Regions from separate parts of the Streptomyces armeniacus genome, predicted to be linked through region 2. Evidence: riboswitches for the same ligand, from Rfam matches in the RefSeq annotation. Region 2 holds a riboswitch; each other region holds the start of a gene.

Region 1 (9,485 bases), 2.2 Mb from region 2:
TCGCGTACGCCTCGGCGAGGGTCTTCTCGAAACCGTCGGCGGCACGGGCCGCGAAGTCCTCCTCGTCGACCAGCTCGTTCTTCAGGTTCGAGACCTTCGCGCTGAACGCCTTCGGCGGGAACCGCTTCGGGTCGAGGTCCAGATCCCTGCAGACGAGCGCCATCAGCCGCTTCGAGTCCGCCCCGTCGTAGATCGAGAAGCTGGAGGTGAAGCCGAGCTTCTTGCTCTCCCGGCGGAGGATGCGGACGCAGGCGCTGTGGAACGTCGACACCCACATCGTCGCCGCGCGCGGGCCCACCAACTCCTCGACGCGGTCCTTCATCTCGCCCGCGGCCTTGTTGGTGAAGGTGATCGCGAGGATCTGCCCGGAGTGCACGCGCCGCGCGCCCAGCAGATACGCGATCCGGTGCGTGAGCACCCGCGTCTTCCCGGAGCCGGCGCCCGCGACGATCAGCAGCGGCGAGCCGGTGTGCACGACGGCGGCCCGCTGCTGCTCGTTCATCCCCTCCAGCAGCGCCTCCGGGTCGATCACGGTGCGCGGGGCGCCGTCGCGGTGGTACGCGTCGCGCCCGCCGCTCCCCGCGAAGGTGCCGGCGAAGAGGTCGTCCGGCACGGGCTCGGAGCCCGTGTCCTCGGGCGTTCCCTCAGGGGGCGGCGGGGGCGCGTCCGCCTCGGGCTGCTGGTGCTCGAGGTCCGCCAGGAAGCTGTCGTCGAAGAGGCTGCTCATCGTCGTCCGAGTCTAGGCCGCCGCACTGACAGTCTACGTCCGAGACCGTTGAGGTCACAGAAAGATATCGGACGTATCGAACATCAGCCTTCACATCAGCCCCACACCTTCGCTACCGTGCCGTGCCAGGTGGCCCGCGCCCCCTGTCGGCGAAAGCGTCGACACGGGCTGCCTCCGCCGAGTCCGGCCGCCCCACAGCCGGAGCCGGGGACCCGACACGAACGAGACGGGGTGAATCGGAGCGCGCACCCAGCGTGTTCCGTAGGGCCGCCTTCCGAGGCCCGAACCCGACAGCTAACCCGGTAGGCGGTCCTTGGAAGGAGTCGCTGGCCTTGGCGTCGCATCGCAAGCCGCGCACCCGGATTCTCCAGTCCGCCACGTCCCGTACCGGCGCGGTGGGGGTCACCACCGCCGCTCTCGCGTCCGTCACGCTGCTCACCCAGAGCGCGAACGCCGCACCGAACGACAAGGACAAACCGACGCTGGAAGAGGTCAGGAAGAAGGTCGACAAGCTCTACCAGCAGGCCGGTTCGAAGACCCAGCAGTACAACGCGGCGAAGGAGAAGACCGACACCCAGCGCGAGAAGGTGGACGGCATCCTCGACGAGGTCGCCAAGCGCACCGCCAAGGTGAACGACGCGCGCCGCGCCCTCGGCCAGTACGCCGCCGAGCAGTACCGCACCGGCGGCATGACCGGCACCGCGACGCTGCTGCTCACCGAGAACCCGCAGGGTTACTTCAGCCAGAAGCAGCTGATGGAGCGGATGACGGGCCGCCAGAAGCAGGCCGTCACCGACTTCGAGGACCGGCAGCGGGAGGCGGGCGAGAAGCGCGCCGAGGCCACCAGGCAGCTCAGCTCGCTGAGTTCGGCCCAGAAGTCGCTCCAGCAGAGCAAGAAGGACGTCCAGTCCAAGCTCTCCGAGGCGCGGCAGCTGCTGTCGAAGCTGACCGCCGAGGAGAAGGCGCGGCTCGCGGAGATCGAGCGCAAGAAGCGCGCCGAGGCCGCGCGCAAGGCCCGTGAGGCGGCGGAGAAGGCACGCGAGGAGGCGGCGGCGCGCGAACGCGAGCGGGAGCGCGAGGACGACACCGACGCTCCCGGCAGCGGCGACCCGGCCCCGGACACGCCGTCGGGCAAGGTCGACAAGGTACTGGCCTTCGCCAAGGCGCAGTTGGGCAAGCCGTACGTGTGGGGCGCCACCGGCCCCAACTCGTACGACTGCTCCGGCTTCACGCAGGACGCCTGGAAGGCCGCCGGGGTCTCACTGCCCCGCGTCACCTACGACCAGGTGAACACCGGGACGAAGATCGCCAAGTCGGCGATGCAACCGGGCGACCTGGTGTTCTTCTACGACGACATCAGCCACGTCGGGATCTACGTCGGCGGCGGGCAGATGATCCACGCCTCCAAGCCGGGTGACGACGTGAAGTACGAGTCGGTGGACTACATGCCGTTCCACAGCGCGGTGCGCCCCGGCTGACACCCGCCCCGTGCCCGTGCCCGTGCCCGTACGCGTGCGGCACGGGGCGTACGGGCGCTCAGGCCGTACGCCCCGCCTCCGCCAGGAAGTCCAGTACGAGCCGGCCCGCCGTCGCGCGGCACTCCTCGAAGTAGGCATGCCGCGCGCCGGGCAGCAGGTACAGCCGGGCGTCCGGGACGCGGTCCGCGAGGAGCCAGGCGTTCGCCGTCGGGTTGAACCGGTCGTCGGTGCCGTGCAGGACGAGCGTGGTCGCGGTGATGCCGGGCAGTACGTCCCACGCGTCGTGCCGGTTGCTGGCGGCCAGATGGCGGCGGCGGGCGTACGGCGGCATGACGGGGTCGCCGAGGGTCGTGTACGGCCCGGGGTGCCCGGCCAGCCACTCCGGCGTGTACATCAGCTCCAGCAGCGCCTGCCGGACCGCGTCCGCGTCGCCGCCGGCCAGCGACCGGCGTACGTCGTCGCCGCGCTCCGCCGCGTGCGGGCCGCCGGGCGAGGTGCAGCCCAGTACGAGCGCGCCGACGCGGTCCGGGTGCCGGGCGGCGAGCCACTGGGCGACGCGGCCGCCCATGGAGGTGCCGTAGACGTCGGCGCGTTCGATCCCGAGCGCGTCCAGCACCGCGACCGCGTCCTCGGCGAACTGCCGTGTGCTGTACGGCTCGTCGGGCTTGTCGCTGTCGCCGGTGCCGCGGTAGTCGAACGTGACGGTGCGGTGCCGTTCCTCGGCGTGGAAGTCGTCCCGTACGCGGTCCCACCAGCGGTGGTTGTTGGACTGGCCGGAGAGCAGCAGGAGCGGCGCGCCGGCGGCGGGGCCGCGCTGCTGGTACGCGATGCGGGCGCCGTCGGCGGCGAGCGCGGCGGAGTCGGGGGCTGACCGCACGTCAGGTCCACAGGACGGCGATGAAGATGTTCACCGTCGTCAGCGCGCCGACCGTACCGAACAGCGCCGCGGGCAGCCGTTCCTCGTCCCGCTTCACGTAGACGAGCCCGAGGATCACCACCAGGACGGCGAGCTTGATCCCGATCTTGACGTTGTTCACCTCGGCGTCGTCGGCCTGGTTGAGGCCGACCAGGGCGACTCCGGTGACCAGCATGGTCAGCGCCCCGTGCAGCATGCCCGGCACGATCCGGGCCTCGCCGGCGCGCATCTCCTTCAGCTGGAAGAAGAAGCCGCCGAGCAGCGCGGCGATACCCACGATGTGCAGGCCCACAAAGACATTGATCAGAGTCTCCATGGCTCGCGAGCCTAGCGAGCACGCCTCCGGCGGCCGCCCTGAGGGGGTGCGGACGGGCGTGCTTGAATGCCGGACACCCCGCGCGTACACGCCGGGCCCGACACCAGCGGAGGACCGAAGGAAGCGCGATGTCCCAGCCCACACCCGCCCCGATACCCACCGACCGGCTGCACTTCGCCCTGCCGCCCGACGGCCTGTCCGGCGACGAGCTGCGGCAGCACCGCAAGGAGCGGCTGGCGGCGGCGCTGCGGCTGTTCGGCAGGTACGGGTACGACGAGGGCGTCGCGGGCCATGTCACCGTGCGGGACCCGGAGTTCGAGGACTGCTTCTGGGTCAACCCGTTCGGCGTGCCCTTCGGGCACATCACCGTCAGCGAGCTGATCCTCGTGAACGGCGACGGGCAGGTCGTGGAGGGCGGCTACCACGTGAACCAGGCCGCGTTCGTCGTGCACGCCCAAGTGCACCGGGCCCGGCCCGAGGTGGTCGCCGTCGCGCACAGCCACTCCACGTACGGGCGCGCGCTGGCCGCGCTCGGCGAGCCGCTGGAGCCGATCACGCAGGACGCGTGCGCCTTCTACGAGGATCACGCGCTGCTGGATGACTACACCGGCGTCATCGTGGACGAGGACGAGGGCCGCCGCATCGCCGCGACGCTCGGCCCGCACAAGGCCGTCATCCTGCGCAACCACGGGCTGCTGACAGTCGGCGACTCCGTGGACGCTGCGGCCTGGTGGTTCCTGCAGATGGAGCGTGCCTGCGAGATCCAGCTCGCCGCCAAGGCCGCGGGGCGGCCGGTGCGGATCGGCCACGGGGACGCGGTCGCGACGCGCGAGCAGCTCGGCTCCGATCTCGTCGCCTGGATCAACTACCAGCCGCTGCACACCAGCGTGCTGCGCGGGGAACCGGACCTGCTGAGCTGAGCCGGACCCGCCGGACTGATCCGGTGCGCGCGGCGTGCGCCGTGGAACGCGTAGGGGCGGAACTCGTACGCGATTGAACGACACGGGGGCGTCGGCCGTATTGCGTGCAGAGCGAACAGGTACGGAAGAATTCCTTCCGCACACCCGAACGCACACACCGACGCACATCCGGAAGGCGGGACGGTCATGTCACTGGGGGATCGCACAGGCGGCGAAGGCGGCGGCCAGACGGTCGGCGGAATCGGTCCCGGTGGCGGAGGCGGTGGCGGAGGCGGCGGCCTGCCGCCCGCGCCGAACGGCGGGCTCAGAGCAAACGCCGCACGGTACGCGCTGCTCCCGCTGCGGCTGTTCCTCGGCGTCACGTTCATCTACGCCGGGCTCGACAAGCTCACCGACTCCGCGTTCCTGACCGGCGACGGCCCCGGCTCGCTGGTCGAGATGCTGAACGCCGTCCGCGAGACCGCCGGGGCCGGCTGGATGGTCGACCTCGCGCTGGAGAACCCGGAGGGCTTCGGCTACGCCATCTCGCTGGGCGAGCTGGCCGTCGGACTCGGCACGCTGTTCGGGCTGTGGTCGCGGGTGGCCGCGTTCGGGGGCGCGTTCATCTCGCTGACGTTCTGGCTGACGGTGACCTGGTCGACCGAGCCGTATTACTACGGCAACGACCTCGCGTACATGATGGCCTGGACGCCGCTCATCATCGCCGGTTCGCCGCTGCTGTCGCTGGACGCGGTGCTCGCGGTGCGGCGGCGGCGCAAGGGGCAGCACATATTCGGCTGACGGGCCGACGGGCCGACGGGCCTAACTGTCCTCCCGCGGACCCGGATCCGGACGCGGACGCGGACGGCGGGCTGCGTCCCGGGGCGGGGCGCCGCCCGCCGGTTCTGTGTGCTCCGCCTCCGCTGCGGTCTCCTCCGCGTCCGGCGGGTTCGGCGTACGCGCCCGCTCGTAGCCCTCGCGCAGCGCCGCCACCGGCAGGTCGCGCAGCTCCTCCGCACCGGCGCCCGTCCCGGAACGGGAACCGGGTCCGGAGCCGGATCCGGAACGGGAGCCGGAACCGGAAGCCGTAGCGGAGCCCGGGCCCCGCTCCCCCCGCGGCCCCACCGCCGTCCGCCCCTCACCGCGGCGGGCGGCCAGGAAGCGGCGGCAACCGTACGTCGTCAGGCTGGCGACGGCTCCCAGTACGAGGGCGGCGGGCACCAGCGCGAGCAGCACGCCCGTGGGCACGTCCGGCTCACCGCCCGCGTCCAGGACGTACAGCAGGCCCGCGGCCAGCAGCAGGAGGCCGAGCACCAGCCGTGCGGGCTCGAACCGGTGACGCGTCATCGCGCGGCCTCCTCCTTCTCCGCCCGGGGCTGCCGCTCCTCGCGGGTCACCGTGGCGTCGCCGACTCCGACGTCGAGCTTCAGCTCCAGTGTGCCGTTCGGCTCGCCGCCGCCGGCGGGCGCCAGCGTACGGCGTTGTTGGCGGTCCACTCCGCCGCCCGAGTCCGTCCCGGCGTCGCCCGGCAGCCGGTAGCTGCCCAGGCCGACCTTGACGACGATGCGCACCTCCACGTCGTCCGGCACGATCACCCGCAGCTCGCCCGCTCCGACCCGGGTGTCCACACGCTCGGTGCTGCCGTCCCGCAGCCGGAGCCCCGTCAGGTCGAGTACGCCCTGGCCGGTGCCGATCTCGTAGCGGCGCTGGAGCTCGGCGGCGGAGGTGGGCGCCCAGTGCCGGTCGTCGACGTCCGTGGAGATGTCCTCCGGCAGCAGCACCGCGCCGCTCAGCAGCGCGCCGGTCAGGACGACCGCGAAGATCGTGCCCGCGCCCGTACGCCCCACGAACGCGCTGACGACCAGCCCCAGCCCGAACACGGCCAGCGCGCAGCCGAGTCCGACCGCGAGCGTCACCCCGAGCGGCTGCGCCGTCCAGGTCGCGCCGGTGCCGACCACGGCGGCGAGGCAGGCCGCGACGAACACCGCCCCGCCGATCGACTGCCGCCGCCGCGGCGGGTGGCCGCCGTTCCGCGGTACGGGGGACCCGCCGTCGCCGCCGCCCGCGCGCGCGGCGTATTCGTACCGCACGTCGTCGTCCTCGCCCCACAGGTCGGGCGGGCCCCACAGGTAGCCCGTGCCGCGGGAACGGCCGCCGCCGTCCTTCGTGAGCGGCTCGCGCCACCAGGACGGCGAGGACGGCGCCGGAGGCGCCTGCGTCTCCGGCGGCGCCTCGGCCACGGCCTGCGCGGTCGCCGGGTCGACCGGACCGCCCTGTGCCCCCGCGGCCTCGGCCGTACGGCGGCGGTGCGACCAGTACGCGGCGCCGAACACGGCGGCGGCGACGCCGATCGAGAACGACGACTGGTTGGTGCCGATGGAGGCGAGGAACAGGCCGCAGCCGACGAGTGCGGTCAGGACGGCCGTGAGCGAGGTGCCTTCGACGCGTCCGGACAGGAGCCGCCGACCCTCGTTCTCCGTCTCGCCCTCCGCCGGGATGAGCAGCCACGCGAAGCCGTATCCGACGAGGCCCAGCCCTCCGATCACGGACAGCACGCCGAGCGGCACCCGGAAGACCACCGGGTCCAGGTCGTAGTACCGCCCCAGCCCGCCGCACACGCCGCCGACGACCCGGTGCTTCCGGCTGCGTACGAGCTTCCGCTCGGGCACGCCGGGCGCGCCGTCCTCCGGCGGTGGTGCGCCGTGCGACGGCGGCTGGTGGTCTTCGGCCATGCGCCCATGGTGGCCTGCCCGCCGCCCCGATGGCATCGGGGCCCTACCCGGACAGACCCCTGATATCCGCCGCCCCTCCCCGGTGAAGCTCGGGGGCGGATCAGGGCCCGACCCTGATGTCCGTACGGGTCAGCCGTGTGACGATCGGAGCATGACCGCCGCCGCCCCGACCGCGCACACCGCGCCGCCCGACGACGAGCCGCCGCTGCGGAAGCTCTACCGCTCCGCGGACGGCCGCATGCTCGGCGGCGTCGCGCGCGGTCTCGCCGGGCACCTGGCGATGCCGGTCTCGTGGGTGCGGATCGTGTTCCTGGGGCTGAGCACGGCGAACGGGCTGGGCGTGCTCCTGTACGCCGCCTTCTGGTTCGTCGTGCCGCTCGGCACCGGCGGCGTCGGCGCCGTGTCCAGACCCGCGCCGCGGGCGGACGGAGCCGACACCGAGAAGGGCCGCAAGGGGCGCGGCCGTCGCCGTATGCGCCGCCTGCGGATGCTCGACAAGACGCAGGTCTTCGCGCTGCTGGGCCTGATGGCGGTGATCGGCATCCTCGCCGCGAACATGCCGTTCGGGCGCGCGAACACGTACCTCTGGCCGCTGCTCCTCATCGGCCTCGGCGTCGCCGTCGTGTGGCGGCAGGCGGACAACGCCCGCCGCGCGCACTGGGCCGCCGTCAGCCGCCGCAAGGGCGTGCTGCCGCTCCTGCGCAGCGCCGCCGGCGTGGTCCTGGTCGCGGCCGGCGTCAGCGGCATCGTCGTCGTGCAGGGCTCCGCCCGGCACCTCGGGCCCGTGCTGCAGGCGTCGCTCGCCGTGCTGGTCGGCATCGCGCTGCTGGCGGGCCCGTACCTGGTACGGATGATGCAGGACCTCTCCGAGGAACGGCTCATGCGCATCCGCGCGCAGGAGCGTGCGGAGGTCGCCGCGCACGTCCACGACTCCGTACTGCACACGCTGACCCTGATCCAGCGGAACGCCGACGACTCCCGGGAGGTCACCCGGCTCGCCCGCGCGCAGGAACGCGACCTGCGCGCCTGGCTGTACAAGCCGGAGGGCAGCGCGCGCGGCCAGGAGGCGGAACCGGAGTCCGTGGCGGAGGCCGTCAAGGCGGTCGCGGCCGAGGTCGAGGACTACCACGGGGTGCCGGTGGAGGTGGTCTGCGTCGGCGACTGCCCGCTCGACGAGGGGCTGAGCGCCCAGATCCAGGCCGCGCGCGAGGCGATGGTCAACGCCGCCAAGTACGGTGGCGAGAGCGGCACGGTGCAGGTCTTCGCCGAGGTGGAGGGGCGTACGGTCTTCGTCTCCGTACGCGACCGCGGTCCCGGCTTCGACCTGGACGCGGTGCCGGACGACAGGATGGGCGTACGGGAGTCGGTCATCGGCCGCATGGAACGCAACGGGGGCACCGCCCGCATCCGGTCCACACCGGGCGAAGGGACAGAGGTGGAGCTCGAGATGGAGAGGGCGACGGAGTCGTGAGCGACGAGACGGGACAGCCGGAGACGGGACCGCGGCCGGAAGCACAACCGGAAGCCGGACCGGAACCGGAGGCCCGGCCGGAGCAGCGGCGGGCGCGGGTCGTGCTGGTCGACGACCACCGCATGTTCCGCGCGGGCGTGCAGGCCGAGATCGGGCGCACGGACGAGACGGGCGTCGAGGTCGTCGGTGAGGCGGGCGACGTCGACCAGGCGATGACCGTCATCCAGGCGACTCGCCCCGACGTCGTGCTCCTGGACGTCCATCTCCCCGGCGGAGGCGGCGTCGAGGTGCTGCGCCGCAGCTCCACCATGATGGCGGCGGCCGACGCGCCCGTACGCTTCCTCGCGCTGTCGGTGTCCGACGCCGCGGAGGACGTCATCGGCGTCATCCGGGGCGGCGCGCGCGGCTATGTCACCAAGACCATCACCGGCACCGACCTGGTCAACGCGATCTTCCGCGTCGCCGACGACGACGCCGTGTTCTCCCCCCGGCTGGCGGGCTTCGTGCTGGACGCCTTCGCGTCCACCGACGCGCCCCCGGTCGACGAGGACATGGACCGGCTCACCCAGCGCGAACGGGAGGTGCTGCGGCTGATCGCGCGCGGATACGCGTACAAGGAGATCGCCAAGCAGCTGTTCATCTCGGTCAAGACGGTCGAGTCGCACGTCTCCGCGGTCCTCCGCAAGCTCCAGCTCTCCAACCGTCACGAGCTCACCCGCTGGGCCACGGCCCGCCGGCTGGTCTGAACGCGGGACTGATCCGGGCACGGACTGGTCTGAGCGCTCGGTCGGCCTCCGCCTGGGCTTCGTGCACCGTTCACCGGGCGCATTGGTGATCGCGCGGCTACCCTGTGCGCGGAGAGGAGGACCGCATGCTGCTGAGATTCCGCGTGGCCAACATGCGGTCGTTGCGCGACGAGCAGGAGCTGTCGTTCGTACCACCGCCC
Region 2 (9,485 bases):
AGGTAGCCGTATGGTCAGCGGTGTCCGGGTTACCGCTGGCGAGAATGATTCTCCCGTTCGCTGCGCCTTTGGGGTCGAAGCCAAGAAGGTATGCCTCTGGGAGACCCTTCCTCCCGGTACGGTCAAACCGTTTCTGAATCGCGTCCATACCCTTCAGGGCCTCCTCCAGTTCGCCTCGTCTTTCACGAAATGGATCCCTCGTCAGGTATCGCCATGGCCCTTTGGGTGCCGACGGCAGTGCATTCAGCTCTGTCTGGTATGCGGCTCGCTTTTCGGCAAGCACCGTACGATTCGCTTCGTCCCGGACCTCCGCCGGGACGCCGTCCATGGCGCCGACGCTCGCGGGGTGCATGGAGATGTAGGCGTCCTGGTCCTCCGCTGACAGTCCCTGCCACCAGTCTGCGTTCTCCTTCGGGGTGCCACCCTTCGGGGGGGCCTCGATCTTGTCGAGGTAGGCTTCCGCGCCTTTGCGGACGCCTTGCATGTCCTTGTTGGCATCGACCCAGTCCCCGTGCGAGACGTCGAGGTCGTCGTCAGCCTTGAGCCGTCGCAGCTTCGGGGCCCACTTCTCGTCGGCGTCGGTGGCTTCCTTGACGGCCTGGGCGATGCGGTTGGCGTAGCCCTGGGCCCTTCCGCGGTTGGGGTTGGGGTCGAAGCGGGCCGCTTGGTCCTCGATGGCGCTGGCCGCATCGTCGGCGTCACCGCCCGGATCGATCGGGTTCCCTGTATGGCCGTTCGCCGCCCGGCCGGTTACCGTGCCGCCTTCCGGTGTTCTGCCGTCGACCTTCTCGCCGGCGGCGGGGTAAGTGACGGAGCCATCGGGGTTCGTTGTGAACTTCTCCGCGCTCACGTCCGCCAGGGCGGCGTCAAGCTTCTTCTTCGCTGCTCGGAAGTCGAACGCGAGCCCGTTGAGCGCCGTACTCGCCAGACCGCATTCGACCTGTACGTAGTGGAAGTTCTTGCCTAACTTGCGGAGCTGTTCGGCTGCTGCCTCGACGGCTTCACCCTCCAGGGCAGCCTGCATCTTGGCGGCGTACTCCTGCTCGACGCGGTCCTTGGCAGAGCTGGCCATGTCACTGGCCTTCTTGTAGCCGTCGGCCGCGCTCTCGAATTCATCGGGCTTCAGGCTCTTGAGCGTCGCGAAGTTCACGGCCACCGGCTCCCGTCTTGGCCGCCGATGGCCGGGGTGTCCTCGTACCGATCGTTCAGGCCGTCGAACGCTCGCTTGGTCGCCTGGTCGTTCTTGTAGTGATCATTCCCGGCCTTCTCGAGCCGGTCCTGGAGCACGGCGCACCGTCCGCTCACCTTGCCGAGGTACTGCTTCCAGGACGTGTACAACTCCCTCTGCGCGGCACCGCTCTGGGTCTGACCACCAGTGACGCTCCCCTCACCGAGCCCTGCCTGGCCCTCCGCGAGATCGCCCAGGCCTTTGTCGATGCCCTTCTTGAGAGAGCCCACATTTGTCGCCGCCGTGCTCCATGCCTTCTTGTCAGACCGCATGCCGCCCGGAGCCGATGCCCAACCCGGCTCGTCGCCGGCGCTGGCCAGCTTCAAGCCGGAGTCGCGCGAGGCGTCTTCCACCAGCTGCGCCCACTGCTGCTCCCAGGCCACGAAGCCCCCCCTCGTTACGTAGTGTGAGCGTTCACGTACGGGCATCGACGGTAGCGGAGACTGTCAGCGGCGGCATGAGTGCCCGTACTCAGGGCGGGCGTACGGGAGTTGGGTGCCGGTGTCGTACGGGGTGGGCGTGGGGGCGGGGTGTCGTCGTGGGTGGGTACGCTGGGCCGTCGTGCGCGCGGTGCGAGGCAGTGCGCCGCGCGGGGGCAACAGGGGGAGGCTGTACGTGTCGTCGTCGGGAAGACTGCTGGCTGTCAGCGATCTGCACGTGGCGTACAAGGAGAACCGCGCCGTCGCGGAGGGCCTGCGGCCCGGTTCGGACCAGGACTGGCTGCTGCTGCCGGGCGATGTCGCGGAGAAGTTCGAGGACATCGAGTGGGCGCTGGGGCTGCTGAGTTCCCGCTTCGCGAAGGTGATCTGGACGCCGGGCAACCACGAGTTGTGGACCCATCCCCAGGACACGGTGGAGCTGCGCGGTGAGAAGCGGTATCTGCGGCTGGTGGAGCTCTGCCGCGAGCTGGGGGTCGTGACGCCCGAGGACCCGTACCCGGTGTGGGAGGGCGGGGACGAGCCCGTCACGGTGGTTCCGCTGTTCGTCGGGTACGACTACTCGTTCCGCGCCCCCGGCACCTTCACCAAGGAGGAGTCGCTGCGCGTCGCGCACGACGCGGGGGTCGTGTGCACGGACGAGTATCTGCTGCACCCAGACCCGTACCCGAGCCGGGACGCCTGGTGCCGCGCGCGGGTCGCCGCGACCACGGAGCGGCTGGAGGGGATCGACCCCGCGCACCGCACGGTGCTGCTCAACCACTATCCGCTGGTGCGCGAGCCCACGCGGGTGCTGCGGTATCCGGAGTTCGCGCAGTGGTGCGGCACCGAGCTGACGGCCGACTGGCACACGCGCTTCCGTGCCGCCGCCGTCGTCTACGGGCACCTGCACATCCCGCGCGTCACCTGGCACGACGGGGTGCGGTTCGAGGAGGTGTCCGTCGGCTACCCGCGCGAGTGGCGGCCGCGGCCGCCCCGTACGCCGCTCCGGCAGATCCTGCCGGAGCCGTCCGCGGGCGGGTCTTCCGCGGGCGGGTCTTCCGCTGCGGGAGCGTCCGCCGGGTCGGCTGGTGCCGCGGGGCAGGGCCGCTGATGATCGAGGAGATACTGCCCTCCATCGTCCTCGCCGAAGAGGCGTACGACGACACGTCGCGCGGCGGCCCCGGTGCCGCCCTGTACCCGGAGGAAGCCGAGGTCATCGCGAAGGCGGTGGCGCAGCGGCGGCGGGAGTTCACGACCGTACGGGCGTGCGCGCGCGCCGCGTTGGGGCGGCTCGGGCTGCCGCCCGCGCCGCTGCTGCCCGGCAAGCGCGGGGCGCCGCAGTGGCCCGACGGCATCGTCGGCAGCATGACCCACTGCGAGGGCTACCGCGCGGCGGTCGTGTCCCGCGCGTCCCGATCCCTGGCGATCGGCATCGACGCCGAACCGAACGGGCCCGTGCCGGACGGCGTCCTGGAAGCGATCTCGCTTCCGTCCGAACAGAAATGGGTGAGCGCGCTTTCCGCACGCCGGCCCGAAGTGCACTGGGACCGGCTGCTGTTCAGTGCGAAGGAGAGCGTTTTCAAAACGTGGTATCCGCAGACGGGAATCGAACTCGACTTCGTGGAAGCGGAAATCGAGGTCGACGAATCCGAACGGACCTTTGAGGCGCGCTTCCTGGTGCCCGCGCCGTTGATCGGCGGCACGCACATGCGCGGCTTCTCGGGCCGCTGGCTCGTACGGGACGGGCTGATCGTGACGGGTATCCATCTGCCGCGGTAGGTCTTCGCCGCACGTGCCGCTTCCGGCCGGTCGCGTATTCCGCCGGACCCTCGCTGTGCGGGTCGCGCGCCGTGGCGGCGGGATGGGGTGGGCGCTGGTATGCGCAGAGGGCGCCGTCCCCATTCGGGGGCGGCGCCCTCTTGGGCTTGCCGGGTGGGGCCTTCGGTCAGACCGAGACGCCGTTGGCGCGGAGGTAGGCCAGCGGGTCGATGTCCGAGCCGTAGTCCGGACCCGTACGGATCTCGAAGTGCAGGTGCGGGCCGGTGCTGTTGCCGGTCGAGCCGGAGAGGCCGAGCTGGTCGCCCGCGCCGACGGTCTGGCCGGCGGAGACGGACAGCGAGGAGAGGTGGCCGTACTGGCTGTACCGGCCGTCGGAGTGCTTGACGACGACCTCGTTGCCGTACGCGCCGCCCCAGCCGGCGGAGACCACGGTGCCGCTGGTGACGGCCTTCACCGGGGTGCCGCTGGAGGCGGAGAAGTCGACGCCGGTGTGGCTGCCGCTGGACCAGCTGCCGCCGGAGGCGCCGTACGGGGTGCTGGCGGGCGCGTCGACCGGCTTCTGGAAGCCGCCCTTGTTGCTGTCGGCGGAGTCGGCGGCCTTCTCGCCACCGTTCGACTCCGGCTTGGGCGCCGGCTTCGACTCCTGCTTGGGCTGCGGCGCCGGGGCCTCGGGGCGGGCCTCGGAGCGGGAGGCGTGGGACTTGGTCGCGCCCGAACCGTCCAGGGAGAGCCGCTGGTCGGGGTAGATCAGGTCGGGGTCGTCGCCGATGACCTCGCGGTTGCCCTCGTAGACGCGCTCCCAGCCGCCCGCGACGCCCTGCGACTTGGCGATCTTGAAGAGGGTGTCGCCGGACTTCACCGTGTAGTCGGTGGGCTTGGCGTCGCGCTTGCTCCGGTCGGCGGCGGGCGCGTCGTCGCGCTTGTCCGCGCCGGCGGCCGGGGCCTCGGCCTTGGGCTGGCTCTTCGGCTCGGCCTTGGGCTCGGCCTTGGCCTCGGGCTTCGCCTGCGCCTGGCCGCCCTGGCCCGACGGGTCGATGTCGGGGTCGCCGCTGTTCTGCGAGAGACCGGCCTTCGGGCCGCAGTTCGGCCAGGCGCCCGGGCCCTGCTCGGCCAGCACCTTCTCGGCGATGGCTATCTGCTGCTCCTTGGTGGCCTGGTCGGCGGTCGCCGCGTACTCGGTGCCGCCGAAGGACTCCCACGTGCTCTGGCTGAACTGCAGGCCGCCGTAGTACCCGTTGCCGGTGTTGATGCTCCAGTCCCCGGTGGACTCGCACTGGGCGACCTTCTCCCAGGTGTCCACCGAGGCGGCGTTCGCGTTGCCCGCGCCCATGAGGGGCAGGGCGATGCCCGCGCCGCCCGCCGTGAGGGCGAGGGTGGCGCGCGCGATGCGCTGGGTGCGGGGGCGGCGGTGACGTCCGCGTGCAGACATAGTGGTGCTTCCTCTCCTACGCCTGCGAGGTGAGCTGTCGGGTTCGGGCTGGAGTTGCCCGGTCACGCACGAGTGTGTTGTGGCCACACTGTCCGCGTGACTTCACCCCAAGCCGTCCGGTGCTGTGGCGCACGGCCGGCACTTACCTGGGTCCCCCGCTCCTGCCGTTCGGTGACGTTGGCTCCTCCACCGGGCGGCAGGACTAGGCGTCCCGGCGAGGCCCGCCGCGTAAGTTGCGGCGGGATTCGAAACGAAAACACAACCAATTCGTCCCGGCAAGGAGCGTTCGTTTACCCATGCCCGGCTCCGGGAATTCGAGGGGCCCCGTATACACGGTGTGCTGCGGGCCGTTACCTCTCCGTTAGCTTCGATCTTTGCTGTGGCAACGCCAAAAGGGCCGCATGCCAGGAGAGTTGACCGGACGTAAGGCATTGCCGTGCGGTGAGTGACGTATTGCCGGGGGCGGTTCTGTTAGTCACGTCACGCCGCATCGCAGACGGTCTCATTCACGCCGAAACGACTGAAACGGACTTATTGCTCTTAGGGGATATGCGGCTCAAGTTGCTCGCCAAGTCTCGGTGAATGTCGGGAGTTAGCCGCTTCCGTACGTCACTGTCTGCCTTGGTCCGGGTCGGCCGCCCCCGCAACGCCCCCCGCGTGCCCCGGCGGTGGGGTGGCGTGATAACGGCGCTCGGGGCGCCCCGTCGTGCCGTAGCGGAGTGTCACCTCGGCGCGTCCGGTAGCGACGAAGTGCTCGAGGTAGCGGCGGGCGCTGACCCGGGAGAGGCCGCTGCGTTCGGCGCACTCGGAGGCCGAGAGTCCTTCCGGGCAGCCGTCCAGGGTGCGCCGTACGAGCGCCGCCGTCTGCGCGGTGAGCCCCTTGGGCAGGCTGGGTGCCGCCGTCGCGGCGCGCTGTCCGCCGCCGCGCGGCCCACCGCCGTACGCCCCGCCGTACGTGCCGCCCCCGCCCGGTGCGCCCTCCGTGCGGTCGCCCGCGGAGGCCGCGCGGCCCGCGCCCGTACGGACACCCCTTCCGTTGCCACCGCCACCGCCACCGCCACCGCCACCGCCACCGCCACCGCCACCGCCACGGCCACCGCCGCCGAAGACCCGGTCCAGGTCCGCCTGGTTCGCCGCGCCCAGGTCCGCCAGCTCCTGCCGCCTGTGCGCGTACTGCAGCAGCCGTTCCCGCAGGGTGCCGCCCTCGAAGGGCTTGACGATGTAGTGCACGGCGCCGCCGCGCAGTGCGCCCCGTACGGTCTCCACGTCCCGTGCGGCCGTCACCACCAGGACGTCGACCCCGTGTGTGCCGGGCTCCTCGGCGGCGCGCAGCTCACGCAGCACATCCAGGCCCGAAATGTCCGGAAGGTACATGTCCAGCAGTACCAGCTCCGGACGGAGTTCCCGCACGGACGCCAGCGCCTCGGCGCCGCTGCGTGCCTCCCCGACGACCGTGAAGCCCGGGGTCCGCTCGACCAGCGTGCGATGCAGCCGGGCCACCATGAAGTCGTCGTCCACGACGAGCACGCGGACGGGCGGTCCGGCGACACCGGCACCGTGGCGGCGTCCGCCCGCGGTGCCGGTGCCGGTGCCGGTGCCGGTCCCGCCGCTGGTGCCGCCGTTCATCCCAGCGCCCCGTACCGCACGCCGGTGAGCCGCTCCGACGCCGTCCACAGCAGCTCCGCCGCCACGTCGTTCCGCGTCCACGGGGCGCGCCAGGACGGGCCGGGGGCACCGCGTACGAGCAGCACGCGCGGGCCGGTGAACGAGTCCGGTACGACACCGGGCGCGGTCGCCGCGTACAGGCTGGGCGCCGCGCCCAGGTCCGGCGGCGAGGCGACAACGGTGTTCGCGAGCCGCATGGCGCGTTCGCCGGCCCGCCGGCCGGCCAGGCGCGGGCCCTTGGTCTGGAGTTCCGTCGCGGAGTAGCCGGGGTGCGCGGCGGCGGCGGTGAGCGCGTGTCCGTCGGCGCGCCGGGCCAGTTCGCGGGTGAAGAGGAGGTTCGCCGTCTTGGAGCGGCAGTACGCCTCCCAGCGGCGGTAGCGGTGCTCGCTGTTGAGGTCGCGGATGTCGATGTTGGCCAGCGCGTGCATCATGCTCGACACGGTCACCACCCGCGCCGACTCCGACGCCAGCAGCCGGTCCAGCAGCAGGCCGGTGAGCGCGAAGTGCCCGAGGTGGTTCACGCCGAACTGCGTCTCGAAGCCGTCGGCGGTCCGCGCGTACGGCACGGCCATCAGCCCGGCGTTGTTGACGAGCACGTCGAGCCGGTCGTACGGCAGCCCCGCCGCGAAGGCCCGTACGCTCCCCAGATCCGCCAGGTCCAGCGGACGGAACTCCGCCCGCGCCTCCGGCACCTCGGCCAGCAGTCGTTCGACGGCCGCCTTGCCGCGTCGCTCGCTGCGGCACGCGAGGACGACCCGGGCGCCGCGCCGGGCCAGCTCCCGCGCGGTCACCTCGCCGAGCCCGCTGTTGGCACCCGTGACGACCGCAGTGCGGCCGCTCTGGTCGGGGATGTCCCGTGCTGTCCAGCCCATCGCCCGTCGTACTCCTCGCCTCGCCGCCGGCCGCCTGACCCGTGAGTGGCGTCTCCTCGGAGGCCACAGCGTTGCGCCTGCCCCTTATACACGTCTGCAGCTGCCGACGAAGCCTTTAGCGAAGGACTCGGGGCACGTCGGAGGATGATCTCTATGTCCACCCCTAAGCCTTCGTCGGCCGCGTCAGATGGGTCTAGGGGACACCTCATCCCTCCACCCCCCTCACCTCACGGGTCACGGGTTCTCGCGGCGTGCCTTCTGTGCCGCCCGCGCGAGCGCCCACGGATCCGCCACCACCGGGCCCACGTGCGCGAGCTTGTCGGGGTTGATCACCGAACGGATCGCCTGGATCTGGCCGTCCAGCACGTCGAGCACGAGGGCGTTGAAGACCTTCCCGGCCGCGTCGCGGAAGATCGCGCCCGGCTGGCCGTTCACCTCGTGCGGCTCCACCACCACGCCGATCCGGTGCAGCGGGTGGACGAACGAGGCGAGCACCCGCGCCACCTTGTCGGCGCCGTTGATGGGGTTGGCCCACTGCGGTGCCTTGCCGCCGCCGTCGCCGACCATCTGGACGTCGGCGGCGAGGAGTTCGCGCAGCCCGTCGACGTCGCCGTCCCTGAACGCGTCGAAGAACCGCTCGGCGAGCTTCTCGCGCTCCTGCCGGTCGGCCTCGAACCGGGGCCTGCCCTCGTCCATGTGGCGCCGCGCCCGTACTGCGAGCTGCCGGCACGCCGCGTCCGAACGCCCCACGGCCGACGCGATGTCCGGGAAGCCGAACCCGAACACCTCCCGCAGCACGAACACGGCGCGTTCGAGCGGCGTCAGCCGCTCCAGCAGGAGCAGCGCGCTCATCGACAGCGAGTCGGCCAGCTCCGCCGAGCGCTCCGGGTCCTGGTACGGGTCGGTGTCGGTGAGCAGCGGCTCCGGGAACCACGGCCCCACGTACTCCTCCCGACGGACGCGCGCCGACCGCAGTACGTCGATCGAGACGCGGGTGACCACCGCCGAGAGGAACGCCTTGGTGGACGCCGGCTGGGTCGGCGAGGCCGCCCAGCGCAGCCAGCTCTCCTGGACGGCGTCCTCGGCCTCGCTCACGCTCCCGAGGATGCGGTACGCGATCGCGAACAGCAGCGGCCGCAGCTCCTCGAACTCCTCGGTCCGGTTCATCCCAGCGCCTCCCGGAAGCCCTGCCGCCACGACGGATAGTGCGGTTCCCAGCCGAGCTCGCGCTTGGCCTTGGCGTTGGAGAAGCCGCGCCCCTCGGTCATCATTGTCACCGCCACCTCCCCGGCCAGCAGCCGGGCCAGCCACTTGGGCACCCGCACCGGCGGCTTCGCGCCCGCACAGGCCGCCAGATGCGGCAGCCACTCGCCGGCGGGGGCCGGCTCGTCGTCCACGATGTTGAACACGCCCCTGGCCCGCTGCTCCACGGCCAGTACGGTAGCGCTCGCCGCGTCGTCCAGGTGCACCCACGAGGCGTGCCCGGTGCCGCGCCCCACCAGCGGGAACTGCCGCTTCCGTACGAGCTTCACCTGGTCGTCGGTGGCGCCCGGTCCGTACAGCCCGCCGTAGCGCAGGACCGCGCCGCCGGCGCCGACGACCACCTCCTCGAGGTGGCGGATCGCCTCGGCCCCCTTGTGTGCGACCGTTCCCTTCTCCGGATCCAGCGGGTCCTCCTCGGTCTTGATCCAGCCGTCTCTGCGGATGCCGTTCCAGTTGGCGTAGCTCTGCGCGACGACATGGCTGACGCCGGTCGCCTGGGCGGCGGCCAGCAGATGATCCGTACCCTCCGTACGCAGCCGGATGGTGCGGGCGAACCAGCGGTCGAAGTGCTTCAGATCGGGCTTGCCTGCGTGCGCCGCGGAGATCGCGGTCATCTGGTGCACGAGCGTGTCCGGCCGCGCCCAGGCCACCGCCTCGCCGACCGACGCCGGGTCGAGCCCGTCCATCACGACGGCCTCCGCGCCCAGCCGCTCCAGGGAGGCCAGCTTGGCGGCGCTCGTCGTCGTGGCCGTCACGTGGTGCCCCCTGCTGACGAGCCGCGGCACCAGCCGCCGCCCCACGACCCCGGTCCCGCCTGCCACGAACACCCG
Region 3 (9,485 bases), 1.5 Mb from region 2:
TGCCGATCGCGCCGGACTGCGTGAACAGGCCGATACGGCCCCGCGCGGGCGACGCGGGCGACGGCGTCGCGTTCAGCCGTACGTCCGGGTGCGTGTTGACCACCCCGAGGGCGTTCGGGCCGATGACCCGCATCCCGTACGCGCGTGCCTGTCGTACGAGGTCGCGCTGCGCCTCCCGCGTGAACTCCGCGGACAGCACGACCAGTCCCTGCACGCCGCGCTCGCCGCAGTCGGCGGCGACCTCGGGCACCCGCGCGGCGGGGACGGCGACGACCGCCAGGTCGACCGTCTCGGGCAGGTCCCCGACGCGGGGGTACGCGGGGACGCCCGCGAGCTCGGCGGCGCCGCTCAGCGCCGCGTTCACGGCGTACGTACGGCCGGTGAACCCGGCGTCGCGGAGGCTGTCCAGCACCGAGCGGCCCGCGCCGCCGGGGGTGCGGCTGGCGCCGATGACGGCGACGGAGGCGGGGGCCAGCAGGCGCTGTACGGAGCGGCCCTCCGCACGCTGCTCGCGGCCGTGCATGACGGCGAGGGACTGCTCGGTGGGCTCCAGGTCGAGGGTGAGCCGGACCGCGCCGTCCTCGAAGCTGCGGTGCGCGGAGTAGCCGGCGTCGGTGAAGACCTTGATCATCCGGGCGTTCGCGGGCAGCACCTCGGCGATGAAGCGCCGGATGCCGCGCTCGCGGGCCACGGCCGCGATGTGCTCCAGCATCGCGGAGGCCACGCCGCGGCCCTGATGGTCGTCGCGTACGAGGAAGGCGACCTCGGCCACGTCCGCGGGAGAGGTGGCGGGGCGGCCCTCGGCGTCGACGCGGTCGTAGCGGACGGTCGCGATGAACTCGCCGCCCACCGTGGCCGCGAGGCCGACCCGGTCGTCGTAGTCGTGGTGCGTGAAGCGGCGTACGTCGCGGTCGGAGAGCCGCGGGTACGGGGCGAAGAAGCGGTAGTACTTCGACTCGTCCGAGACCATCTCGTAGAAGGCGACGAGCCGGTCCGCGTCGTCCGGCGCGATGGGCCGTACGCGTGCGGTGCCGCCGTCGCGCAGGACGACATCCGCCTCCCAGTGCGTGGGGTAGGCGCGCTCCGCCTCGGTTCGCATGGGGTCAGGGTAACGAGCGGGCCCGGTGTTGTCGGCGCTCGCGCGCACCGTGCGAGACTGGTCTAGACAACAGGAACGATCTGAAGGGTTACACCATGGTTGAGCGCCGCGTCTCCGTCGGCTGGGCCGAGGGCCTGCACGCCCGCCCCGCCGCCATCTTCTGCCGTTCGGCCGCCGCCGCGGGCGTCCCGGTGACCGTGCGCAAGGGCGACGGCGACCCCGTCAACGCCGCCTCGATGCTCGGCGTCCTGGGTCTGGGCGCCGAGGGCGGCGACGAGATCGTGCTGGCCTCCGAGACGGACGGCGCCGAGGACGCGCTCGACCGGCTGGCGAAGCTGGTCTCCGAGGGCCTGGACGAGCTGCCGGAGACGGTCTGAGCCCGGAGTCCGACTGAGCGCGGCGCCCGCACCGGGGCGCCGCACCCGCGACATGGGACAGCCCCGGCCGTTTCGGCCGGGGCTGTTCACGTGCGCTGGTGGCGCTGGTGCTCAGAGGCTGACGCCGTGCTGCCGCAGATACGACACCGGGTCGATGTCCGAGCCGTAGTCGGGGCCGCTGCGGGCCTCGAAGTGCAGGTGCGGCCCGTTGCTGTTGCCGGTGTTGCCCGACAGGCCGATCTGCTCGCCCGAGGTCACGCTCTGGCCCACCGACACCTCGACGGACGACAGGTGACCGTACTGCGTGTACGTGCCGTCGGAGTGCTTGACCACGACGTTGTTGCCGTACGCGCCGCCCCAGCCCGCCTCGACGACCTCGCCCGCGGCGACGGACCGTACGGAGGTGCCGGACGACGCGTGGAAGTCCACGCCGGTGTGGGTGCCGGAGGACCACATGCCGCCGCCGGCGCCGTACGGCGTCGAGACGTACGAGCCCTCGATCGGCGAGACGTAGCCGCTGATCGCGGCGCGCTTGGCCTCCGCCGCGCGGGCCGCACGCTGCTCCTCGGCCTCACGGGCCTTCTCCGCCTTCTCGGCGGCCTTCTTCCTGGCCTCGGCCTCGGCCTTCTTCTTCGCCTCGGCCGCGGCCTTCGCGCGCGCCTTCGCCTGCGCCTCGGCGGCCGCCTGCTCGGCGGCGCTGGACTGGCTGCTGGCCTGCTCCGTGAGGGAGTCGGCGAGGGAATCGCCCAGAACGACGGTCTGGGTCAGCCCGGTGTCCGCGGTGTCCTGCACCTGGGGCTGCCCGGACGCGGCGGCTCCGGCGGGGGAAGCGAACGAGCTCATGACGCCGACGGTGGCGAGGCCGGCGATGCCGGCGAGGTTCGCGCTCGTACGGTTGGCGCGGGTGGGCCGGCGGTGCCGGCCCGTGGCACGGGTGAACGCCATGCTGACGGCGTGCTCCTTTCCTTCCTTCTCGCCTACCGGGTTAGCTGACGGGTTCGGAGCAGGAAGGTCTCCTACGGGCCGCCTCGTGCGAGGCCGCCCGATTCACCCCAGGGACTTCGTGGTTGGGTCCCCGGCTCCCCTGGCTCGCGCCGTGGGGGACTCGGCGATGGCTGTACGTCGGCCGCGGTTGCGGACACTTCTGACGGACAGCCGGACCGACGCTAAGCGGGAGGTCTCCCAACCACCAAGCAGATCCGGCTATTTGTCGCGCACGCCACAGCGCAGCTCGTACATCACAGAGGAATCAGACAAAAGGGCGCCCGTCTGTTTGCTCGGTTCGCCCCCGGGAATCGCTCAGATCCCCGGGGGCACCGCTCTTACGTGCAGCGCACGCGCGTTTCGGCTAACCCGTGACGACCGTCACCTCGCCGATGCCCAACTCCCGTACGGGGCCGGCGATCTGCTCCGCGTCCCCGACCAGGATCGTGACCAGCCGGTCCTCCGGGAAGGCGCTGACGGCCGCCGCCGTCGCCTCGACGGTGCCGGTCTGGGCGAGCCGCAGATACGTCTGCGCCTGGAAGTCGTCCGGCAGGTGCTGCTCCACCTGGTCGGCCAGGGTGTCCGCGACGGCCGCCGCCGTCTCGTACTTGAGCGGCGCGACGCCCACCAGGTTCTGCACGGCGGCGTCGCGCTCCTCGTCGGTCAGCCCGTCCGCGGCGAGCGTACGCAGCACCTGCCACAAGTCGCCCAGCGCCGGGCCCGTGACGTCCGTGGCGACGGAGCCGCTGATGGCGAGCATCGCCGCGCCGGAGCCGTCCGGCGCGGAGCGCAGCACCTGTGCGAAGGCGCGGACGCCGTACGTGTAGCCCTTCTCCTCGCGGAGCACGCGGTCCAGCCGGGAGGTGAGGGTGCCGCCCAGGCAGTACGTGCCGACGACCTGCGCGGGCCACACGCTGTCGTGCCGGTCGGCGCCGATACGGCCGATCAGCAGCTGCGTCTGCACGGAGCCGGGCCGGTCGACGATCACCACGCGGCCCCGGTCGTCGGCCGTGATGGGCGGCGCCTGCCGCGGCTCGGCCGCCGAACCGGTCCACGCGCCGAGCGTGTCGGCCAGCGCCTGGTCCAGCTCGACGCCGGTCAGATCGCCGACGACGACGGCGGTGGCCGTCGCGGGCCGCACGTGTGCGGCATAGAACGCGCGGACGGCCGCCGCGTCGATCCGCTCCACGGTCTCCGCGGTGCCCAGGCGCGGCCGGGAGATCCGGGAGTCCGCCGGGAACAGCTCCCTGGACAGCTCCTTGGCGGCGCGGCGGGCCGGGTTCGCCAGCTCGTGCGGGATCTCGTCGAGCCGGTTCTGCACCAGCCGCTCCACCTCGCCCTCCGGGAAGGCGGGAGCGCGCAGCGCGTCGGCGAGCAGCCCCAGCGCACGCGGCAGCCGGGACGCGGGCACCTCGAGCGAGACCCGTACGCCGGGGTGGTCGGCGTGCGTGTCCAAGGTGGCGCCGCAGCGCTCCAGTTCGGCGGCGAACTCCTCGGCGTCGTGCTTGTCGGTGCCCTCCGACAGCGCGCGGGCCATGATCGTGGCGACGCCGTCCAGGCCCTCGGGCTCGGCGTCGAGCGGCGCGACCAGGTTGACGTCGACCGCGATGACCTGCTGGCCGGGTCGGTGGCAGCGCAGCACGGTCAGGCCGTTGGGCAGGGTGCCGCGCTCGGGGGCCGGGAACGCCCAGGGGGTGGGCTCGCCCCCGGACGGGCGGGGGTGGAAGTCCATCGTGGTCTCCGCGGGCGTCGTCCCCGCGGGAGAAGCGGTGTCGCTCACTGGCCGGTCTCCTCGGCTGCGGTCTGCTGCTGCTCGGCGGGCGCTGCGCCCTCAGCGGCTTCGTAGTCGGTCTGGTCGGCACCGGTCTCGTCGGCGTCGGTGTCGGTGTCCTCGGCTGCGGTCGGCTCGTACACGAGCACCGCCCGGTTGTCCGGGCGGAGCCGGGCCCGCGCGATGTCCCGCACCTCCTCCGGGGTGATCTCCAGCACCCGCTTCACCGCGCTCAGGGCGAGCTGGGCGTCACCGAACAGCACGGCGTACCGGCAGAGTTCGTCGGCGCGGCCGCCGACCGTGGCCAGCCGGTCCAGCCACTCCCGCTCCAGCTGGGCCTGCGCGCGCTCCAGCTCCTCCGCGCTCGGGCCCTCCTCGGCGAACCGGGCCAGCTCGTCGTCGACCGCGGCCTCGATGTCGGCGATGTCCACCTCGGCGGACGCCTTGACGTCCAGCCAGCCCAGCGACGGCGCCCCGGCCAGCCGCAGCAGCCCGAACCCGGCGGCGACGGCGCTGCGGTCGCGCCGTACGAGCCTGTTGTGCAGCCGGGACGACTCGCCGCCGCCGAGCGCCGTGAGCGCCAGGTCGGCGGCCTCGCACTCGCGAGTGCCGTCGTGCGGCAGCCGGTACGCGGCCATCACGGCGCGCGCCGGCACGTCCTCCTCCAGCACCTCGCGTTTCTCCTCGCCGATGACCTCCGGCAGGGTGCCGTCGCGCGGCGGGTGCTTGCCCTCGTGGCCTGGGATGGACCCGAAGTACTTCTCGATCCAGGCCAGCGTGCGCTCCGGGTCGATGTCGCCGACGACGGACAGGACCGCGTTGTTGGGCGCGTAGTACGTACGGAAGAACGCCTGCGCGTCCGCCAGGGACGCGGCGTCCAGGTCGGCCATCGAGCCGATGGGCGTGTGGTGGTACGGGTGGCCCTCGGGGTAGACCATGGCGGTCAGCTTCTCGAACGCGGTGCCGTAGGGCACGTTGTCGTACCGCTGGCGGCGCTCGTTCTTGACGACGTCGCGCTGGTTCTCCATCGACTCGTCGTCCAGGGCGGTCAGCAGCGAGCCCATGCGGTCCGCCTCCAGCCAGAGCGCGAGCTCCAGCTCGTGGGCGGGCATCGTCTCGAAGTAGTTGGTGCGCTCGAAGCTGGTGGTGCCGTTGAGAGAGCCGCCCGCGCCCTGCACCAGCTCGAAGTGCCCGTTCCCCGGCACCTGGGCCGAGCCCTGGAACATCAGGTGCTCGAAGAGGTGGGCCAGGCCCGTACGCCCCTTCACCTCGTGGCGCGAGCCGACGTCGTACCAGAGGCACACCGCGGCAACCGGCGTCAGGTGGTCCTCGGAGAGCACCACACGCAGGCCGTTGGCCAGCCGGTGCTCGGTCGCTGTCAGCCCGCCGGTGGCCGGCGGTGGCGTGGCCGTGTGGCCCATGGGGGTGGAGTCCCTTCGTCGCGGGAGTGCTTCGGCGGTTCTGGGTGCGCGCCCGAACCCCGGACCGGGACTTCTGGTCCCGGCCGGCGGTCCGGACTTCTAGGCGTCACTGTATGCAAGCGCTCCGACAGCGCGCGAAGTTCCCGTACGGTACGAGCCGAGGCCGGGCCGAGAACCCGGCTGTCGGAGGCGCGGTCCACAATGGGCTGCGTCACCAACGTCTGTTCACTTCCGTACGCACGAAGGAGTGCCTGCCGCGATGGCCCGCCGCAGTACGAAGACCCCGCCGCCGGACGACTTCGAGGAGCGCATCCTCGACATCGACGTCGTCGACGAGATGCAGGGCTCCTACCTGGAGTACGCCTACTCGGTCATCTACTCGCGGGCACTCCCCGACGCGCGCGACGGCCTGAAGCCGGTGCACCGCCGCATCCTTTACCAGATGCACGCGATGGGCCTGCGCCCCGACCGGTCGTACGTGAAGTGCGCCCGTGTCGTGGGCGAGGTGATGGGAAAGCTCCACCCGCACGGCGACAGCCCGATCTACGACGCGCTGGTGCGCATGGCGCAGGGCTTCTCCATGCGGGTCCCGCTGGTCGACGGGCACGGGAACTTCGGCTCCCTGGGCAACGACGACCCGCCCGCCGCTATGCGTTACACGGAGTGCAGGTCGGCGCCCGCGGCCGGGCTGATGGTCGAGTCCATCGACGAGGACACCGTCGACTTCTCGCCGAACTACGACGGCAGCGAGCAGGAGCCGGCGGCCCTGCCCGCCGCGTATCCGAACCTGCTGGTGAACGGCTCGGCGGGGATCGCGGTCGGCATGGCCACCAACATGCCCCCGCACAACCTGGGCGAAGTGATCGCCGCCGCACGGCATCTGATCAAGCACCCGGGCGCCGACCTCGAGACGCTGATGCGCATGGTGCCGGGCCCGGACCTGCCGACCGGTGGCAAGATCATCGGCCTCGACGGCATCAAGGACGCGTACGCCACGGGGCGCGGCACGTTCAAGATCCGCGCGACGGCCGCGGTCGAGCAGGTCACCGCCCGGCGCAAGGGCCTGGTCGTCACCGAGCTGCCGTTCGCGGTCGGCCCGGAGAAGGTCATCTCCAAGATCAAGGACCTGGTCAACGCCAAGAAGCTGCAGGGCATCGCGGACGTCAAGGACCTCACCGACCGCGAGCACGGGCTGCGGCTCGTCATCGAGATCAAGAACGGCTTCAACCCGGAGGCCGTGCTGGAGCAGCTGTACAAGCTGACGCCGATGGAGGAGTCCTTCGGCATCAACAACGTCGCGCTGGTCGACGGCCAGCCGCTGACGCTCGGCCTCAAGGAGCTCCTCGAGGTCTACGTCGACCACCGCTTCAACGTGGTGCGGCGGCGCAGCGAGTTCCGGCGCACCAAGCGGCGCGACCGGCTGCACCTGGTCGAGGGCCTGCTCGTCGCGCTGCTGGACATCGACGAGGTCATCCGGCTGATCCGGTCCAGCGAGAACGCGGCGCAGGCCAAGGAGTCGCTGATCGCCCGCTTCGGGCTGTCCGACGTCCAGACGCAGTACATCCTGGACACCCCGCTGCGCCGGCTCACGAAGTTCGACCGGCTGGAGCTGGAGAGCGAACGGGACCGGCTGCGCGGCGAGATCGAGGAGCTGACCCGCATCCTCGAGTCGGACGCGGAGCTGCGGAAGCTGGTCTCCTCGGAGCTCGCCGCCGTCGCGAAGAAGTACGGCACCGAGCGCCGCACCGAGCTGCTGGAGTCCGCGGGCGCGCCGCTGGCCACCGTGCCGCTGGAGGTCGCGGACGACCCGTGCCGGGTGCTGCTCTCCTCCACCGGGCTGCTCGCCCGTACGGCGAACGGCGACGCGCCGTTCGACCAGGCGGCGAAGCGCGTGAAGCACGACGTGGTCGTCTCCGCCGTCCCGGCCACCACCCGCGGCGAGGTCGGCGCCGTCACCTCGGCGGGCAGACTCCTGCGCCTCACCGTGGTCGATCTGCCGCAGCTGCCGGAGAGTTCGGCGTCGCCGAACCTGGCGGGCGGGGCACCGGTCGCGGAGCTGCTGACGCTGGAGTCCGACGAACGGCTGATCTGCCTGACGACACTCGACGAGTCCTCCCCCGGCCTCGCCCTCGGCACCGAGCAGGGCGTGGTGAAACGGGTCGTGCCCGACTATCCGGCGCACAAGGACGAGTTGGAAGTGATCAGCCTGAGGGAGGGCGACCGCATCGTCGGCGCGGTGGAGCTGCGCACAGGCGAGGAGGACCTGGTCTTCATCACGAACGAGGCGCAGCTGCTGCGCTATCAGGCGGGGCAGGTGCGCCCGCAGGGGCGCGCGGCGGGCGGTGTCGCCGGGATCAAGCTGGGCGGCCCGGAGGCGAAGGTCATCTCGTTCACGGCGGTCGATCCGGCGGCGGACGCGGTGGTGTTCACTGTCGCGGGCTCGCACGGCACGCTGGACGACTCGGTGCTCACGGCCAAGCTGACCCCGTTCGACCAGTATCCGCGCAAGGGGCGGGCGACGGGCGGCGTCCGCTGCCAGCGCTTCCTGAAGGGCGAGGACTGCCTGACGTTCGGCTGGGCCGGCGCGGCGCCCGCCCGCGCCGCGACGCGGACCGGGACGGCGGCCGAGCTGCCGGAGCCGGACCCGCGCCGGGACGGCTCGGGGGTGCCGCTGGCGAAGCCGGTGGCGGCGATGGCGGGTCCGTTCTAGCGGGTCATGGCGTTGCGGCGGTTCCGGCGTTCTAGCGCGTGAGCAGCGGGTCGTACGGCTCCTCGGTGCCGTACGGCCCCGCCGTCTCGTACGGATCGGGCGCCTCGGCCTCCTCGGGTCCCTCCACTTCATCAATCTGGGGGTCCTCGTCCCGCTCCGCCGGGTCGTCCACGTACCGCAGCACGCCCCACATCCCGTACGGATCCGGGTCCCGGCGCTCCGGCCCCGGCTCCCGCCGAGGGTCGCTGCGGGCCGCCGCCAGCGCGTCCCGCAGCGAGTCCGCGTCGACCCCGGCGCCGATCAGCACGAGCTGCGTGCGCCGCGGCTCCGTACGGCCCCAGGGCAGCGGCTGGAAGCGGAGGAAGCCGCCGACGGCGTGGACGGCGTACTTCCGTTCCGGGTCGCCCGGGCCGAAGTCGACGAAGCCCTTGATGCGGTAGAGCCCGTCCGGGCGGGCGTCCAGGAAGGCCGTCAGCCGGCGCGGATCCATCGGCTCGTCCGAGGTGAACTCGACGCTCTCGTACGCCGCGTGCAGGTGCCCGCCATGCCCGTCGCCGTCCGCGCACGCCCGTTCCGCCTCGCGCGCCTCGTGCTCGTCCCGGACCAGCTGGTCGAACGACAGCTGCTCCACGGCGGGCCGTTCGCGCCGCGGCCGGTCGAACAGCAGCTCCGGGTCGACGCGTCCGTACGCGGCCGTGACCACCGGGGTGCCCGGCGCCAGCCGGGACAGCGTCGCCAGCAGCCCGGCCGCGTCGCCCTCGGCCACCCGGTCCGCCTTGTTCAGGACGACGAGGTCGGCGATGCCGGCGTGCCGGTCCAGCTCCGGATGCCTGGCGCGGGTACGCGTGAACTCGGCGGCGTCGACGACCTCGACGAGCCCGCCGTACACGATGTGCGGATTCCCGCTGCCGAGGATCATCCGGATCAGCGTCTCCGGCTCGGCCAGTCCGCTGGCCTCCACGACGATCACGTCCATACGGGCGCTGGGCCGGGCCAGCGTCTCCAGCACCTCGTCCAGGTCGCTGGTGTCCACCGCGCAGCACAGGCAGCCGTCGCCGAGCGAGACCATCGCGTCGGCCTGGCCTGCGACCGTCATGGCGTCGATCTCGATGCTGCCGAAGTC

What was found. A riboswitch is a leader RNA that binds a small molecule or an ion and turns the genes downstream of it on or off. The one in region 2 is predicted to bind cyclic di-AMP.
Region 1: it holds a riboswitch for cyclic di-AMP, as region 2 does, so the genes downstream of both, DVA86_RS10020 (C40 family peptidase) here and DVA86_RS19485 (transglycosylase family protein) in region 2, are expected to answer to the same signal.
Region 3: it holds a riboswitch for cyclic di-AMP, as region 2 does, so the genes downstream of both, DVA86_RS12750 (M23 family metallopeptidase) here and DVA86_RS19485 (transglycosylase family protein) in region 2, are expected to answer to the same signal.

Annotation. Positions count from the first base shown of each region.
Region 1 covers NZ_CP031320.1:2,296,625-2,306,109, forward strand. The annotation lists gene pcrA (DNA helicase PcrA) at 1-727, opposite strand, end outside; cyclic di-AMP (ydaO/yuaA leader) riboswitch at 893-1,051, shown strand; gene DVA86_RS10020 (C40 family peptidase) at 1,060-2,205, shown strand; gene DVA86_RS10025 (alpha/beta fold hydrolase) at 2,264-3,082, opposite strand; gene DVA86_RS10030 (hypothetical protein) at 3,084-3,437, opposite strand; gene DVA86_RS10035 (class II aldolase/adducin family protein) at 3,566-4,357, shown strand; gene DVA86_RS10040 (DoxX family protein) at 4,544-5,137, shown strand; gene DVA86_RS10045 (hypothetical protein) at 5,159-5,683, opposite strand; gene DVA86_RS10050 (PspC domain-containing protein) at 5,680-7,068, opposite strand; gene DVA86_RS10055 (ATP-binding protein) at 7,220-8,539, shown strand; gene DVA86_RS10060 (LuxR C-terminal-related transcriptional regulator) at 8,641-9,285, shown strand; gene DVA86_RS10065 (AAA family ATPase) at 9,438-9,485, shown strand, end outside.
Region 2 covers NZ_CP031320.1:4,479,773-4,489,257, reverse strand. The annotation lists gene DVA86_RS19505 (alpha/beta hydrolase) at 1-1,150, opposite strand, end outside; gene DVA86_RS19500 (hypothetical protein) at 1,147-1,611, opposite strand; gene DVA86_RS19495 (metallophosphoesterase family protein) at 1,844-2,758, shown strand; gene DVA86_RS19490 (4'-phosphopantetheinyl transferase family protein) at 2,758-3,426, shown strand; gene DVA86_RS19485 (transglycosylase family protein) at 3,593-4,855, opposite strand; cyclic di-AMP (ydaO/yuaA leader) riboswitch at 4,860-5,039, opposite strand; gene DVA86_RS19480 (response regulator) at 5,465-6,481, opposite strand; gene DVA86_RS19475 (oxidoreductase) at 6,478-7,392, opposite strand; gene DVA86_RS19470 (RNA polymerase sigma-70 factor) at 7,627-8,559, opposite strand; gene DVA86_RS19465 (NAD-dependent epimerase/dehydratase family protein) at 8,556-9,485, opposite strand, start outside.
Region 3 covers NZ_CP031320.1:2,936,703-2,946,187, reverse strand. The annotation lists gene DVA86_RS12760 (bifunctional acetate--CoA ligase family protein/GNAT family N-acetyltransferase) at 1-1,099, opposite strand, end outside; gene DVA86_RS12755 (HPr family phosphocarrier protein) at 1,195-1,476, shown strand; gene DVA86_RS12750 (M23 family metallopeptidase) at 1,588-2,421, opposite strand; cyclic di-AMP (ydaO/yuaA leader) riboswitch at 2,437-2,597, opposite strand; gene DVA86_RS12745 (M16 family metallopeptidase) at 2,825-4,192, opposite strand; gene DVA86_RS12740 (M16 family metallopeptidase) at 4,237-5,652, opposite strand; gene DVA86_RS12735 (DNA gyrase/topoisomerase IV subunit A) at 5,912-8,362, shown strand; gene DVA86_RS12730 (CobW family GTP-binding protein) at 8,394-9,485, opposite strand, start outside.